DNA from 2 places in the Verrucosispora sp. WMMA2121 genome. Region 2 is predicted to be linked to the other one. Evidence: predicted binding sites of a transcription regulator. Region 2 holds the regulator's gene; the other holds the start of a gene.

Region 1 (7,517 bases), 870 kb from region 2:
CCTGTGCCGTGCTGGCCGCCGACTTCGCCCGGCTGAAGGCTGACCCGCTGGTCAACGCTGATCAGAAGACCCGGATCCCCGCCGACGCCGTCCTCCGGACCGTGCCGGTCACCAGCGCCGACTCCGTTCCCGGCACCGAGATGATCCGGCTCGACGTGCTCGAACCCTACGCCCAGGTGGTGGCCTTCCGGCACCTGCACTCGGTCGCGGTGCCGCAGGACCCGCAGTACCCGCCACCGCGTACCGAGATCCTCGTCGACCCGCGCGACGCGGCGCTCTTCCCGTCCGGCACATCCCTCACTCCGGGTTCCAGCCCGCAGCCCGGGCAGATGAACCTGCGTACCGGCGGAGGCTCCGGCGGCACCGTGAGCATCTACTTCCACATCACCCTGCGGCACGGCAGCAACTTCAGCTTCGGGTGGCAGAACACCGCGGGTGCCCTGAAGGAGGGCATCGGCAACGGCTGGTCCGGCACTCCCGAGGACGGCGAGCGCATCCGTGGCCGCCTCGCGTCGCTTCCCCAGACCGACCTGCACCTGGCGACCGCGTCGACGGCGAACTACACCAACAACGGCCTGCGCGACCTCATCCACTACCAGTCGGTCCTGCACCCACGCATCTTCGTGCCGAACCATCTGACCTCGGGCACCCGGACGCGGGAAGGCTGCTCCCTGGCCGTGTACGCCGGCTACCTGGAACAGATGGACCTCATGGAGGTGCCGGACGCCGACCGGCCGCACGTGCGGTGGGTCATCGACCCGGTCGACTATCTGCAGCCGCTCGCCTTCGACACCGACGACGACACGTGGCGCGATAAGAGCAAAAAGGACAGGATCAAGGCCCTGGACCGGATCAAGCTGGGCCGGCCCCGCGCGGTCAAGGCGTTCGTGGGTAAGCAGCGCATGACGGCCGGCGAGCACACCCACAGCTGCGAGGTGTAGTGCGGCGGGATTCATAGGCTGCGCCAATGCAACCGATCGGATAGCGGTGTTGGACGCCTATGGAACATCCGGGTTCACTGATTTGTGCCTACCAACTGCCACGAGGCCGGAGTTGCCATGAGCAATCAGCACCGTTTCCGTATCGCCGCCATTCCCGCCGACGGTGTCGGTCGCGAGGTAGTCGCCGCTGGACGGGACGTCCTCGACGCGCTGGAAGCGCGCTCCGGTGGCCGTTTCGGATTCCACTGGGAGGAGTTCCCGTGGGGCTCGGACTACTATGCCGAGCACGGAGTCATGATGCCCGATGACGGTCTGGAAAAGTTGCGCAACTTCGACGCCATCTATTTCGGCGCCGTAGGGTGGCCCACCGTGGCTGACCACATCAGCCTGTGGGGTCTCCGCCTGCGCATCTGCCAAGGCTTCGATCATTGGGCGAATGTGCGGCCGGTGAACTTTCTGCCGGGCATCACCAGCCCGCTGCGCAAGGCCGACACCGTCGAACTCGATTGGGTCGTCGTACGCGAGAACACCGAGGGCGAATACGCCGGCCTTGGCGGACGCAACCTTTCCGCCCGCGGTGCGGGCGGAGAGGTTGCCGTCCAGTCTGCCCTGTTCACCGAGGTCGGGTGCGAACGGATCATGCGGTTCGCGTTCGATCTTGCCCGGACCAGGACCCGCAAGAAAGTGGCCAGCGTCACCAAGAGCAACGCACAGCAGTACGGCATGGTCCTCTGGGACGACACATTCCGGAGGGTTGCCGCCGATTATCCGGACGTCGAGACCGAGAGTGTTCTGGTGGATGCTATGGCGGCAAAGTTCGTCCTGCACCCCGAGGACCTCTCGGTGGTCGTCGCATCCAACCTGAATGCGGATATCCTCTCTGATCTCGGCAGCGCCTTGGCGGGCAGCCTCGGCCTCGCCCCGAGCGCCAACCTCAATCCCGAACGTCGGTATCCGAGCATGTTCGAGCCGGTGCACGGGTCCGCACCCGACATCGCTGGAATGGGAATCTGCAACCCCATCGGCGCCATCGGCAGCGCCGCCATGATGCTGACCCATCTCGGCCTGCCCGACGAGGCAAAGAAGATAAACGCCGCCATCGAGGCAACGACCGCGCAGGGTCTACTGACGCGGGATATTGGCGGCAACGCCAGCACCAAGGCCGTCACCGAGGCCATCATCAAGAATCTGCCGGACTGATCGCCGTACTCCGCCGCACAAACCCCGTGGGGGCCTGGACCGACCTGCCCAGGCCCCCACGGGTGTGTCTCAGGCTGCGGTCAGACGCTGACCATCGCCGCCGAGCGACACCGCGTCGATGTCCACCGGGCGCAGCGCCAGCGCGAGGACGTCGGCGACATCGGCCAGGGTGTGCACGGTCAGCGCCTCGCGAACCTCGGTCGGCAGGTCGTCCAGGTCCGGTTCGTTGCGGGCCGGGATGATCACCTCGGTCAGTCCGGCCCGGTGCGCGGCGAGGAGCTTCTGCTTCACGCCGCCGATGGGCAGCACCCGCCCGGAGAGAGTCACCTCGCCGGTCATCCCGAACTCGGGACGTACCGGTCGGCCGCTGGCCAGCGACGCCAGGGCGGTGACCATCGTGATGCCGGCGCTGGGACCGTCCTTGGGCACCGCGCCCGCCGGGACGTGCAGGTGGATCCGCCGCCCGGCGAGGGCGTTCGGGTCCAGGCCGAGGCGACGGCCGTTGGCGCGCAGGTAGGACAGGGCGATGTGCGCCGACTCCTTCATCACGTCGCCGAGCTGGCCGGTGAGGGTCAGCCCCGGCTCGCCATCCATGCTGGTCGCCTCGATGAACAAGACGTCTCCCCCGGCACCGGTGACCGCCAGGCCGGTGGCCACGCCAGGTGTCGCGGTGCGTTCCGCCGATTCCGGCGTGTGCTTCGGCCGGCCGAGGTAGCGGACCAGGTCGTCGGCGCCGACGCGGGCGGGCGTCGGGTCGTCGGCCAGGGTCACGGCCACCTTCCGCATGATCTTCGCCAGGGCACGCTCCAGCTGCCGTACGCCGGCCTCCCGGGTGTACTCCCCCGCGATACGACCCAGCGCCGAGGGGTCCACGTCGACCTCGTCGGCGGTCAGCCCGGCCCGCTCCCGCTGCCGGGGCAGCAGGTGATCCCGGGCGATGGCCACCTTCTCGTCCTCGGTGTACCCGTCCAGGGTGACCAGTTCCATCCGGTCCAGCAGCGGACCGGGGATGGCCTCCACCACGTTGGCGGTGGCCAGGAACAACACATCGGACAGGTCGAGATCGACCTCCAGGTAGTGGTCCCGGAAGGTGTGGTTCTGCGCCGGGTCGAACACCTCCAGCAGGGCCGCGGCCGGGTCGCCGGCGTACCCCACGGAGACCTTGTCCACCTCGTCGAGCAGCACCACCGGGTTCATCGAGCCCGCCTCGCGAAGCGCCCGCACGATCCGGCCGGGCAGCGCGCCCACGTAGGTGCGGCGGTGTCCCCGGATCTCCGCCTCGTCCCGGATGCCGCCGAGGGAGACCCGGACGAACGTCCGACCGAGTGCCCGGGCGACCGATTCGCCGAGGCTGGTCTTGCCGACGCCGGGCGGGCCGGCGAGGGCCAGCACGGCACCGGAGCCACGACCGCCGACCACCCCGAGGTCACGCTCGGCGCGCCGGTTGCGCACCGCCAGGTACTCCAGGATGCGGTCCTTGACGTCGGCCAGGCCGGCGTGGTCGGCGTCGAGCACGGCCCGCGCCGCGGCCAGGTCCGTGTTGTCCTCGGTACGCGTGCTCCACGGCATCTCCAGCACCGTGTCGAGCCAGGTACGGATCCAACCCGCCTCCGGGGAGGCGTCGCTGGCCCGTTCCAGCTTGCCGACCTCGCGCAGCGCCGCCTCGCGTACCTTCTCGGGCAGGTCGGCGGCCTCGACGCGGGCCCGGTAGTCGGCCGAACCGTCCGGGGCGTCCTCGCCGAGTTCCTTGCGGATCGCGGCGAGCTGCTGCCGCAGCAGGAACTCCCGCTGCGACTTCTCCAGCCCCTCGCGGACGTCGGAGTTGATCTGCTCGGTGACCTCCTGTTCGGCCAGGTGGTCCTTGACCCAGCCGACGAGCAGTTCCAGCCGGGCCGTGACGTCGGGCGCGGCCAGCAGTTCGGTCTTCTGCCCCAGGCTCAGCCAGGAGGCGTAACCGGCCGAGTCGGCCAGTTCGGAGAGGTCGGTCATCCGTTCCATCGCGTCGATGACCTGCCACGCGCCCCGCTGCTGGAGCACGGAGGTCATCAACGCGCGGTACTCGCGGGCCAGCTCGCGGGCCCGACCAGCGGGGGCGGGTTCGTCGATCTCGGTCGCCTCGACCCACAGCGCGGCGCCGGGGCCGGGCACACCCGAGCCGATGCGGGCACGGGACAGGCCACGGATGACCGCGGCGGGTTCGCCGCTGGGCAGCCGCCCCACCTTCTCGATCGTGGCGATCGCGCCGACGGAGCCGTACTCGCCGTCCAGGCGGGGCACGGCGAGCAGCCGGCGGTCGCCGGTGGCCCGGGCCGCGTCGACCGCGGCCTGGGTGGTCGGGTCGAGGGTCACCGGGATGACCATGCCGGGCAGCAGCACGGCGTCGGTCAGTGGAAGTACCGGAAGAGTTGCCATCGAACACCTGCTATCGCGTTGGGTTGAGCGTGTCTGGCTCAAGTCACGGCAGGCCCAGGTTGTTCCTCGGTGTGACCCGGCACACAGCCCACCGGCCGCGGCGGTGCCGACCGGCCGCCGCGGCGAGCCGTGCCCACGCGGAGCAGATCCGAAATCGGGGATTCCGATGCCGCGCAAAACGCGAACCGCCGCCGGAAGCGCTTTTGTTGCGCAATTGGCGGACGATCAGTCAAACTTTGAGCACACCCCGCCAGACACAGGGAGTAATCCACGATGGCCAAACAAGTAATCACGGTGCTGACCGACGACCTCGACGGCGGAAAGGCCGACCGCACGGTCGAGTTCAGCCTGGATGGCGTGGCATACACCATCGACGTTTCCGACGAGAACGCGGGCGTCCTGCGCAAGGCGCTGGATCCGTTTATCAATGCCGGCCGGCGGCTCGGCCGTGGCGCCGCCGACACGGGCCGTAACCCACGTCGTACCATCGGTTCAGGCACCCCCGGAATGAACCGCGAGCAGAACCGCGCCGTCCGCGAATGGGCGATCCAGAACGGCTACAAGATTTCCGAGCGGGGTCGCATCCCGGTCGAGGTGACCGAGGCGTACAAGAACCGCTGAGCAGCGAGAATACCGCTCGGAACGGTTTGCGTCGGGTATGTCGCGGCCCGGGGCCGGTCACCACAGGTTTGCTCGGCTTTCCGGCAGGTGACGGGGCCGCCCGGAATTCCGGGCGGCCCCGCCGCGTGTTCGCTGTCAGTTGACCTGGATACGCACCGCGTCGAAGGCGGGGGTCTGGTTGGCCCGCTCCGACATCGGGATGCGGTGCGAACCGTCACCGGCCCAGACCGCGCACTGTGCGATACCCGAGTCCGGCAGGCCCGGGATCTGGATGGTCACCTGGTCCGGCTCGGCACCGCCGCCACCGTCCTCGGTGGCGACGAAGAAGGCCGGCACCGGCTCCGGCGCGGGCGCCTCGTCGGTGTTGTTCAGCATCCGGCAGGCGGTGTGGAAGTGGCCACGGGTCAGGCCCTGCCCGTTGAGCAGCGAGCTCTCCAGGTAGTAGCCGCCCTGCCCGGCCGGCAGGAACCGGTCCCGGACGAGGTTGCGGGTGCTGACCTGGATCGAGAAGCCCTCGTTGCGGTTGATCTCCTGCGGGAAGTCGGTGATCAGCAGCGACGGGTTGTTGGCCGCGGCGCCGACCTCGCCGAAGGCGGTGCTGATGCAGCGGTTGCCGTTCTGGAAACCGTCGTGCGCCTGGAGCTGACTGTTGTCACAGTTGTTCGCCAGCACATCCAGGCCGTTGTTGTTGCCGCCGCCGTTGTCGCCACCGTTGTCGCCGCCGTTGTTGTCGCCACCGTTGTTGCCGCCGTTGTTGTTGTCGACCGGCTGCACCTGGCAGGTGGCGAGGTTGCCGAGGCCGCGCGGCCGGGGGCCGAAGCGGTCGATGGCGATCGTGATCCGGCCGAGGGTCGCCCGACGCTTGCTGGCCAGCGGGTTGAGGATGGCGTTACGGATGAACCCCTCGCCCCGGTCGCCCTCCCTGGCGAGCCGCTCGTCGGCCTCCGTGATCTGGGTCTGCAACGCGTTCAGGTTGCGGTCGACCTCGGCGCGGGCCCGGTCGGGCACCTGCGGCAGTCGGCTGACCACGTCCGGGCAGGCCACCGCGAGGGCGCCGGTGGTCGCGTCATCGGTGCCGTCGCGGGTTTCCTGGCACTCCTCGACGGTCTGCTGCCCGTCGCCCCAGTGGTTGACCACCCAGCGGCCGTTCTGCCAGGTGCGGGTCGTGGTGGCGCCGCGAGCGGTCGGCGCGGTGGCGCCGGGGCTGGGCTCGACACATTCGGCCGCCACCGGTCGCTGCTGCTGGTTTGACCGTCGGTCACCGGCCGACGAGATCTGGGTCACGGCGACGACGCCGCCGAAGACAGCGAGCGTGGCGCCAACGGCCAGAAGTCGCTTGGTCCGCGCGTTACCGGTTGGTCGGCGCGACCGGGTTGACCTGCGCATCGAATTGCTCTCCTTCTCGATCCGGTTCCTGATTCGTGACTCGACGGACCGAACGGAATCTTGGTGGCACGCTCGACGGTGACCGCCTGAACGCGCCGGTGGCACGTCGACGAACGACGATGCCCTTTCCGCACCGTCTCCCGCGCCTGCCGGTGCGGGTTGGGGAGTTCCTGTCCATTCGCGGTGAGGTACGGGCCCGCTCCGACGGCGGTTCAAAGGCCGCGGACTTTTTTTCGATGTTTCTTTCCGCGCCCGGCCGGTCACCGTCCGCCCGGACCGGCACCGTTCAGGAGGCGGTCACCGCGGGCAGCAGATGGTCGTAGGCGAAGTCACCCACGAGTTCGTCACGGCGGTCCCGCAGCCGCCGGATGTCGGCGAGCAGATCCTCGCGTGGCAGCAACGGCGGCTCACCCGCCTCGACCGTCCGCAACCGCTCCCCGACCGCGAGGACGGCCAGGTCCTCGGCGAACCGGGACGGCTCGACGCCGCAGGAGAGTCCGTACGCCTGCGTGGTCACCCGTTCCACAAGCAGCTGACCCGGACGCACCTCGGCCCAGCTCCAGCCCTCGGCCGGACCTCGCGTCCAGTGCACGTGCAGCCCGCGCAGGATGGGGTCGGCCAGTCGTCGCGCCACGTACGCCTGCACCGCCTCGACCCGGGCGAGCGCGCCGAGGTCGTTGACCGCGCCCTCGCGCCCGTCGGGCAGTCGGCCCACGATGTCCCGGAATCCGACCGCCACCACGTCCGAGCCGGCGGCACCGGCGGCGTACCGGCGGGCGTCGACGAGGTACGCGACGATCCGTGGCCCGTGTCCGGCGGTACGCAGGGTGGCGGAGACGATCCGCAGCAGCGGCAGGCCGGTCGCGGCGGCGACGGCTTGCGTGGTCCGCGCGGCCCGCCTGGCGGTGGCGTCGGTCGACGGAGCGTGGAACTCGACGGCGAACTCGGGCCGTCCGG
Region 2 (7,517 bases):
GCGCAGCTCACCGCGGGCCAGCATCGGCTTGAGCATGTTGCCGGCGTCCATCGAGCCCTCGCCCTTACCGGCGCCGACGACGGTGTGCAGCTCGTCGAGGAAGGTGATGACCTGCCCGTCGGAGTTCTTGATCTCCTCCAGGACGGACTTCAACCGCTCCTCGAACTGGCCCCGGTACGACGCGCCGGCGACCATCGCGCCGAGGTCGAGCGAGACCAGCTTCTTGTCCCGCAGCGACTCCGGCACGTCGCCGGCGACGATCCGCTGGGCCAGGCCCTCGACGATGGCGGTCTTGCCCACGCCGGGCTCGCCGATCAGCACCGGGTTGTTCTTGGTACGCCGGGACAGCACCTGGATCACCCGACGGATCTCGGAGTCCCGCCCGATCACCGGATCGATCTTGCCGTCCCGGGCGCTGGCGGTCAGGTCCACGCCGTACTTGGTCAGCGCCTGGTAGGTCTGCTCCGGGTCGGCGGTGGTCACCCGACGATCACCGCCGCGTACCGTCGGGAAGGCGGCGACCAGGCTCTCCTCGGTGGCACCGGCGGTCTTGAGCGCGGCGGACACGGCACCGCCGACCCGGGCCAACCCGGCGAGCAGGTGCTCGGTGGAGGTGTATTCGTCGCCCAGGGGGCGGGCGATCTGCTCGGCGGCACCGATGGCGTTGACGAACTCGCGGGCCAATGTCGGCTCGGCGATGCTGGACCCGCGGGCGGCGGGCAGCCCGTCGACGGAGCGCTGGGTGGTGCGGCGCAGCTCGGCCGGGTCGGCCCCGACGGCGCGCAGCAGGCCGGCAGCGGTCGAGCCCTCGGTGTCCAGCAGCGACAACAGCAGGTGCCACGGTTCGACGGTGGCGTGCCCCCGCTGGTTCGCCAGGGCGACGGCGCCGGTGATGGTCTCGCGGCTCTTGGTGGTGAGGCGTTCGGTGTTCATGGGCTCCCCTGGATCGGTGTGTCCACTGGTACCGACAGAACCAGAGTTGAGTCTATTCCACTCAACCTGGGCGGTGTGAGCTGTATCACTTGTCGCACGTCACTCCATCGATCGACCCTCGCCGAGGAGGCCTTCCGATTCGATCAGGGGTGGAGGAAGGGCATGCAGATCGACGTGACGAGATGGCTGTCCCTGGTGACCCGGGACGCGGTGGCGTCGGCGACCGCGACCGTCGGCACGACCGGTCCGGACGGCAGCGTCCAGCACCTGTCCGAACACCGGCTGGCCGCTCCCGGCCTGCTGCGCTGGTCGTACACCGTCTGGGACGCCGACGGCGAGGTGCACCGCCGCTGCGACGGCCGGCACCTAATGCAGGTGAGCGGCGACGGCGAGCAGCTCAGCTCCCCGGTGCCGGAGGAGGACTCGCGGGACGACCCCCGGTACTTCTACTCGTGGCCGGCGGTCGTGGACGCCTGGTTGGTGGAGTTGCTCCGCCCGGTGGACCTGCTGTCCCGGGTCGTGGTGTCGGCGGTGACCGAGCCGGACGCCACCGGCCTGGTCCACATCGACGCCAGCCCGCTGGGTAACGAACCGTCGCCGTACCACGGCTTCGCCCTGCCGGACCGCCGGACGCTGCGGATCGTCCTCGACCCCGAGCGGGGCTGCCTGGTCGCGGTGACCGTGAGCCGCGTCGACCGGCCCCCGCTGACCTGCCGGCTCACCGAGCTCGTCTGAGCCGTCAGGCGGCCGGCGCGGATGTCGTACCCGCTGCGCCGGCTCCGTACGTCCGGCGGCGTGCCGGTAGCGTTGCCGGGGTGCGAGTACGTGTCGAACAGACTGCCTTACCGGGGATCGGTGTCCGCCACGAACTGGTGACGGAGTCCGGCCGTCGCCTGGGCGTGGTCTCCCATCGCAGTGGCCGTCGGGACCTTGTCCTGTACGACCCGGACGACCCGGACGCCAGCGCGGCGGACATCCCGCTCACCGATGACGAGGCGGAGGCGCTGGCCGACATTCTCGGCGCGTCGCTCATGCTCGGCCAACTCTCCGGGCTACGCGAGCAGGCCGCCGGGCTGCTCACCGAGCAGATCGCCATTCCGGCCTCCTCGCTGTACGTCAACCGGCCGTTGGGGGACACCAAGGCCCGGACCCGCACCGGTGCCTCGATCGTGGCCGTGCTGCGCAACGGCGAGGTGAACGTCTCACCGGCTCCATCGTTCCGGTTCGCCGCGGGCGACGTGGTGGTCGTCGTCGGGACCCGGCACGGCCTCGACGCCGTGACGGCCATCCTCGCCGACGGCGATCCGGACGGCTGAGGCGCGGATGCACGAGACCACGACCCTGCTTGTCGAAGTCGGTGCCCTGCTGTTCCTGCTCGGTCTGCTCGGGCGGCTCAGCCGCCGGATCGGCCTGTCACCGATCCCGCTGTACCTGCTCGCCGGACTCGCCTTCGGCCACGGCGGCATCGTGGAACTCAACGCCAGCGAGGAATTCTTCGCCGTCGGCGCGGAAATCGGCGTGATCCTGCTGCTGGTGATGCTCGGCCTGGAGTACTCGGCCACCGAACTCGTCGGCAACCTGCGGGCATCCGCGCCCGCCGGGCTGATCGACGCCCTGCTCAACGCCTTGCCGGGGGCGGCCTTCGCGCTGCTGCTCGGTTGGGGCTGGGTGTCCGCGGTGGTGCTCGCCGGGATCACCTGGATCTCGTCCTCGGGGGTGATCGCCAAGATCCTCGCCGACCTGGGCCGGCTCGGTAACCGAGAGACACCCGTGGTCCTCTCGGTGCTGGTGATCGAGGATCTGGCGATGGCGTTCTACCTGCCCCTGGTGACCGCCCTGCTGGCCGGCGTGGGCGTGGCGAAGGGCGGTGTCGGTCTGGGCATCGCGGTGGTGACCGTCATCGCGGTGCTCGTGGTCGCCGTCCGGTACGGCAAGCAGATCTCCAGATTCATGTCGGCCGACGACGCCGAGGCGCTGCTGCTCGGTGTGCTCGGGCTGACCCTCCTGGTGGCCGGGATCGCGGCGAAGCTCCAGGTCTCGGCGGCGGTCGGCGCGTTCCTGGTCGGCATCGCGCTGTCCGGCCCGGTCGCCCACCACGCCACCGAACTGCTCACTCCGCTGCGGGACCTGTTCGCCGCCGTGTTCTTCGTCTTCTTCGGCCTGGTCACCGATCCTCGGGGCATCCCGCCGGTGCTGCTGCCGGCGCTGCTGCTCGCGTTCGTGACGATGGGCACGAAGACGTTGACCGGCTACCTGGCGGCCCGGCGGGCCGGGATCGCCGAGCCCGGACGCTGGCGGGCCGGGTTGGCACTCGTACCCCGGGGCGAGTTCTCCATCGTCATCGCCGGGCTGGCGGTGGCCGCCGGCGGCGTCGATCCGCAGCTGGCGGCGCTCGCCACGGCGTACGTACTGATCACGGTGGTGACCGGGCCGATGCTCGCCCGGTTGCCGGATCTGGGTTGGTTCAAGCAGTGGCTGCGGGCGCGGGCCCGGGCCCAACGGGCGCAACGGGCGCCGGTGGCCGACCGGGCGTGACCGCTCACCGGCCGGTGAGACCGTCCGGACGGCCCCCCGTCGACCAACAGATGCCGAATTGCTTCCCGCAGGGTCTACCGGTACTCACCGGTACCGCGTTAACGTGTCGCCCCAGCAGCCAGGTTCCCGGTGGGCGCACGTCCCCGCGGGCGGAAGCGGAAGGTTGGCCGGTGAGCGTGCAGGAGTCAGCGTTCCACGGCTTCGCCAACCCCGTCGATCCGAGCCCGGCGGAGTTGCGAGCGTGGGCCTACCAACCCGACTCGGTCCCGTTGACGTCGATGCCGCCGGACTGGGACCTGCTGGTCTCCGGTGACCGGCTGGTGATGACGCTGTTCGAACTCGCCATGGACACCCGCTGTCCGGCGCGTCGGTTCGCGCTGCACTGCCTCTACATCTACGCCGCCGACGGGATCCGGACGAACTTCCGGGCGCACCCGAAGCGTCGCTTCCGGAAGCTCGTCGACCAGGCCGAGCGCAACGGCGACGAGTTGATGCGTATCTGGGCGCACAACAGCCGGGTACTGCTGACCCGGCCGGAGCTCTTCGTGTACCGGGAGTGGTGCGAGGGCGGGCTGGTCCGGGAGAATCGCCGGCTCTGAACGTGCCGAACGGGCCGGGACCCCCCGTGGCTCCCGGCCCGCACGCCGGCGGATCGTCAGCGCGACCCGCCCCGCTCACGACGGTGCTGGTCACTGCGCACCTGGCCGGCACCACGGCCGACCTGACCGCGGTCGGCGGCGACCCGATCGCCCCGCCCGCTGAACCTGCCCGCCTGGACCTGGTCGGAGACGCGTCCCTTGGTGATCCGGTCGAACCGGCGCTGGACGTCCTCAGCCAGGTCGTCGAGGCGTTGCTCCGTCTGCTCGGCCACCTTCCTCGCCGCTTCCGTCATGGCTCCCCCCGCCAGATCGGAGTCCGGATTGAGTTGGTTTAGACGTTATTTGGAAGGCTAGTCGGGACAACCCGTCCGGCGCTCGGGTTTGCGGAAACACGAGCGGCGCAGCGCCGCGGAGACGCCGAAAGGGTGTGGCTCCGCCTGGCGGAGCCACACCCTTTCGGCGATGGCGGGCGTCAGCGCCCGGGGCTGCGTCGGGGACGCCAGACCACCAGAGCGGTCGAGGTCTGGTTGGTGGGTACGAGATCCCGGCCGGGGAAGCGGGCCAGCGATTCCAGCTCGGCCATCCGGCGGTACGCGGCGTCGAGTTCGGCCTCCAGTTGGGCGACCCGCTGCTGTGCCTGCTCCAGCAGTCGCTCCAGCCCGATGATCCGCTTGATCCCGGCGAGGTTCACGCCGTCGTCCTGGCTGAGCCGTTGCACCTCGCGCAGCAGCACCACGTCCCGGACGCTGTACCGCCGACCACCACCGGCCGCCCGGCCGGCCTCCACCAGGCCGAGCCGGTCGTACTGACGCAGCGTCTGCGGGTGCATCCCCGCCATCCGCGCCGCGACCGAGATCATCAGCACCTTGGCCTCGTATGCCGGGTCATCCGAGCCGACGAACCCGTCCATCCCGCTCACCTCCGCACCGCTTCACCGATCAACCGAACCGACGCACCCGCGCGTCGAGATGTTCCCGGGCCGCCGGCGGGGTCTGCTCGGCGAACGTCTCCAGAGCGGCCCGTGCCTCGTCCGAGATCCGCGCCGGCACCACCACGTCGAGGGTGACCAGCAGGTCGCCGGCCTGACCGTCCCGGCGGCTGACACCCTTGCCCCGGGCACGCAGGATGCGACCGCTCGGCGTACCCGGTGGCACCCGCAGGGTCACCGGACCGTCGAGCGTCGGCACCCGCAGGTCGGTGCCGAGGACGGCCTCCGCGAATGTGATCGGCACGGTCAGGGTGAGGTCGTCGCCGGCGCGCCCGAAGACCTCGTCCGGGCGAACCTTCACGTGCACGAACAGATCGCCCGCCGGACCGCCGCGCTCACCCGGCTCGCCCCGGCCGGCCAGCCGGATCCGCTGGCCGTCGGCCACCCCGGTGGGAAAGCGGACGTTGAGCGTACGGGTCTTGGTGACTCCGCCGGTGCCCTGGCACTCCGGGCACTTCTCGTCCACCACCGTGCCCACGCCCTGGCAGTTGCGGCAGGGCTCGGAAAAACTGAACGCACCCTGGTTCCGGTTGGTGACCCCGGCACCGTGGCAGACCGGGCAGGTGCGTGGCACGGTGCCGGGCTTGGCACCGTTGCCGTGGCAGGTGTCGCAGACACCGGGCGCGCGCAGGGTCAGCGGCAGGGTCACGCCGCGCACCGCGTCGTCGAAGTCGAGCGCCACCTCGGTCTCGATGTCCCGGCCCCGGGCCGGGCCTGGCGCGCCCGCACCCCCGCCACCACCGGAGAAGATCGAGCTGAACAGGTCGGAGATGTTGCCACCGGCGAACCGGCCGCCACCCGGCTGCGCGCCACCGAACAGGTCGGAGACGTCGAACGGCGCACCGCCCGGCTGGCCGCCCTGGCGGGCACCACGCCGGAACGCGCCCGAGCCGAAGAGCGAGCGCATCTCGTCGTACTCGCGGCGCTTGGCGTCGTCGCCGAGCACCGCGTACGCCTCGGACACCGCTTTGAAGCGTTCCTCGGCCTTGGCGTCGCCGGGATTGTGGTCCGGGTGCGACTCGCGGGCCAGCTTGCGGTACGCCTTCTTGATCTCATCAGCCGGCGCGGCCTTGGCCACGCCCAGGACCGCGTAGTAGTCCTTCTCGATCCAGTCCTTCGAACTCACCCGTACACCTCCTCCCCACCGCCGGGCCCGGTCCGCCCCGCCCACCGGGTGTCGGCGGGCGGGGCGGCCGGGTCACCGTCGCGCACTATTCCGGGTCGGCGACCGCGACCAGCGCGGGCCGCAGCAGTCGCTCACCGACCTGGTAGCCCCGGCGCATCACCTGTACGCAGGTCGGCTCGGTGACGTCGGCCGAGGTCTGGTGGGCCACCGCCTCGTGCCGCGTCGGGTCGAACGGGTCGCCCTGCTCGCCGAACGGGGTCAGCCCGAACTTGCCGAGCGCGGTGACGAGCTGCTCGGCCACCGAACCGAAGGGGCCGACCAGGTCGCCGTGCTCCCGAGCGCGGTCGAGATCGTCCAGGATCGGCAGCAGCGCGGCGAGCACGGACCCGGTCGCCTGCTCGGTGACCAGGCCACGGTCGCGCTCGACCCGCTTGCGGTAGTTGGCGTACTCGGCCGACACCCGCTGCACGTCGCGGGTGCGTTCGTCCAGATCGGCGCGGAGCGCCTCCAGCTCGGCACCCAGCCCGCCGGAAGCGGGCTCGGACGGTTCTCCGACCGGCTGTGCCGGCGCGTCCACAACCGGTGGCCCCTCGGTGGACGCGTCGCTCAGCGCGCTCGCCTCGACCTCGATCGAGTCGACCACGACCTCGGCCTCTTCGACCAGACCTTCCGCCGGCACGTCCGGTCCGGCGTCGGCCGCCGTGCCGTCGGGCTCACGGATTTCACTGATCTTGCGGTTGTTGCGGATGACGACCCGCGGCGCGTCGCCGGTGGCCGGCTCGGACGCCGAGCCACCCGGCGCCGACCCGGTGTCACCCGGGTCGGCGGCTCGTGGCTTCTCCGTCATACGACTACCTCATCCCTCTGCCCGTGCGCTCGGGTGGCCAGGACCGTCACTTCTTGTCCTCGTCCACGATCTCCGCGTCGACCACGTCGTCCGCACCGGGCCGTGCGCCGCCGGCCTGCGCGCCACCGGTCGCGTCGGCGCCACCGGTCGCGCCGGTGCCGGCCTCGCCACCCGGCTGGGCCTGCTCGGCCTGCTGGGCGTAGAGCAGCGAACCCGCCTCCTGGGAGACCTGCGCGAGCCGCTCGTGCGCCGACTTGATCTTCTCGATGTCACTGCCACCGAGAGCGCCACGCAGCTCGCCGAGGGCCTCGTTGAGCTTCTCGCGGTTCTCGGCGGGGAGCTTGTCACCGTTCTCGGCGAGGAACTTCTCGGTCTGCCACTGCAGAGCCTCGGCCACGTTGCGGGTCTCGGCCTCCTCGCGGCGGCGCTTGTCCTCCTCCGCGTGCTCCTCGGCGTCCCGGCGCATCCGCTCGATGTCGTCCTTCGGCA

Evidence for each region. Region 2 encodes HspR, which represses chaperone genes until heat shock. Its sites were predicted from a motif close to TTGAGTNNNNNNNACTCAA; they were not measured.
Region 1: lon (endopeptidase La) is a predicted target of HspR. The motif match lies at 4,577-4,595, and genes of this name have one in related genera.

Annotation. Positions count from the first base shown of each region.
Region 1 is NZ_JAPZBH010000006.1:3,108,025-3,115,541, reverse strand. It holds gene O7605_RS22920 (MBL fold metallo-hydrolase) at 1-941, shown strand, start outside; gene O7605_RS22915 (tartrate dehydrogenase) at 1,059-2,141, shown strand; gene lon (endopeptidase La) at 2,211-4,553, opposite strand; gene O7605_RS22905 (histone-like nucleoid-structuring protein Lsr2) at 4,827-5,174, shown strand; gene O7605_RS22900 (hypothetical protein) at 5,310-6,560, opposite strand; gene O7605_RS22895 (DUF2726 domain-containing protein) at 6,847-7,517, opposite strand, start outside.
Region 2 is NZ_JAPZBH010000006.1:2,234,293-2,241,809, forward strand. It holds gene clpB (ATP-dependent chaperone ClpB) at 1-933, opposite strand, end outside; gene O7605_RS19165 (hypothetical protein) at 1,096-1,668, shown strand; gene O7605_RS19170 (cation:proton antiporter regulatory subunit) at 1,749-2,249, shown strand; gene O7605_RS19175 (cation:proton antiporter) at 2,257-3,468, shown strand; gene O7605_RS19180 (hypothetical protein) at 3,639-4,067, shown strand; gene O7605_RS19185 (hypothetical protein) at 4,124-4,360, opposite strand; gene O7605_RS19190 (heat shock protein transcriptional repressor HspR) at 4,540-4,977, opposite strand; gene dnaJ (molecular chaperone DnaJ) at 5,006-6,181, opposite strand; gene grpE (nucleotide exchange factor GrpE) at 6,267-7,028, opposite strand; gene dnaK (molecular chaperone DnaK) at 7,075-7,517, opposite strand, start outside.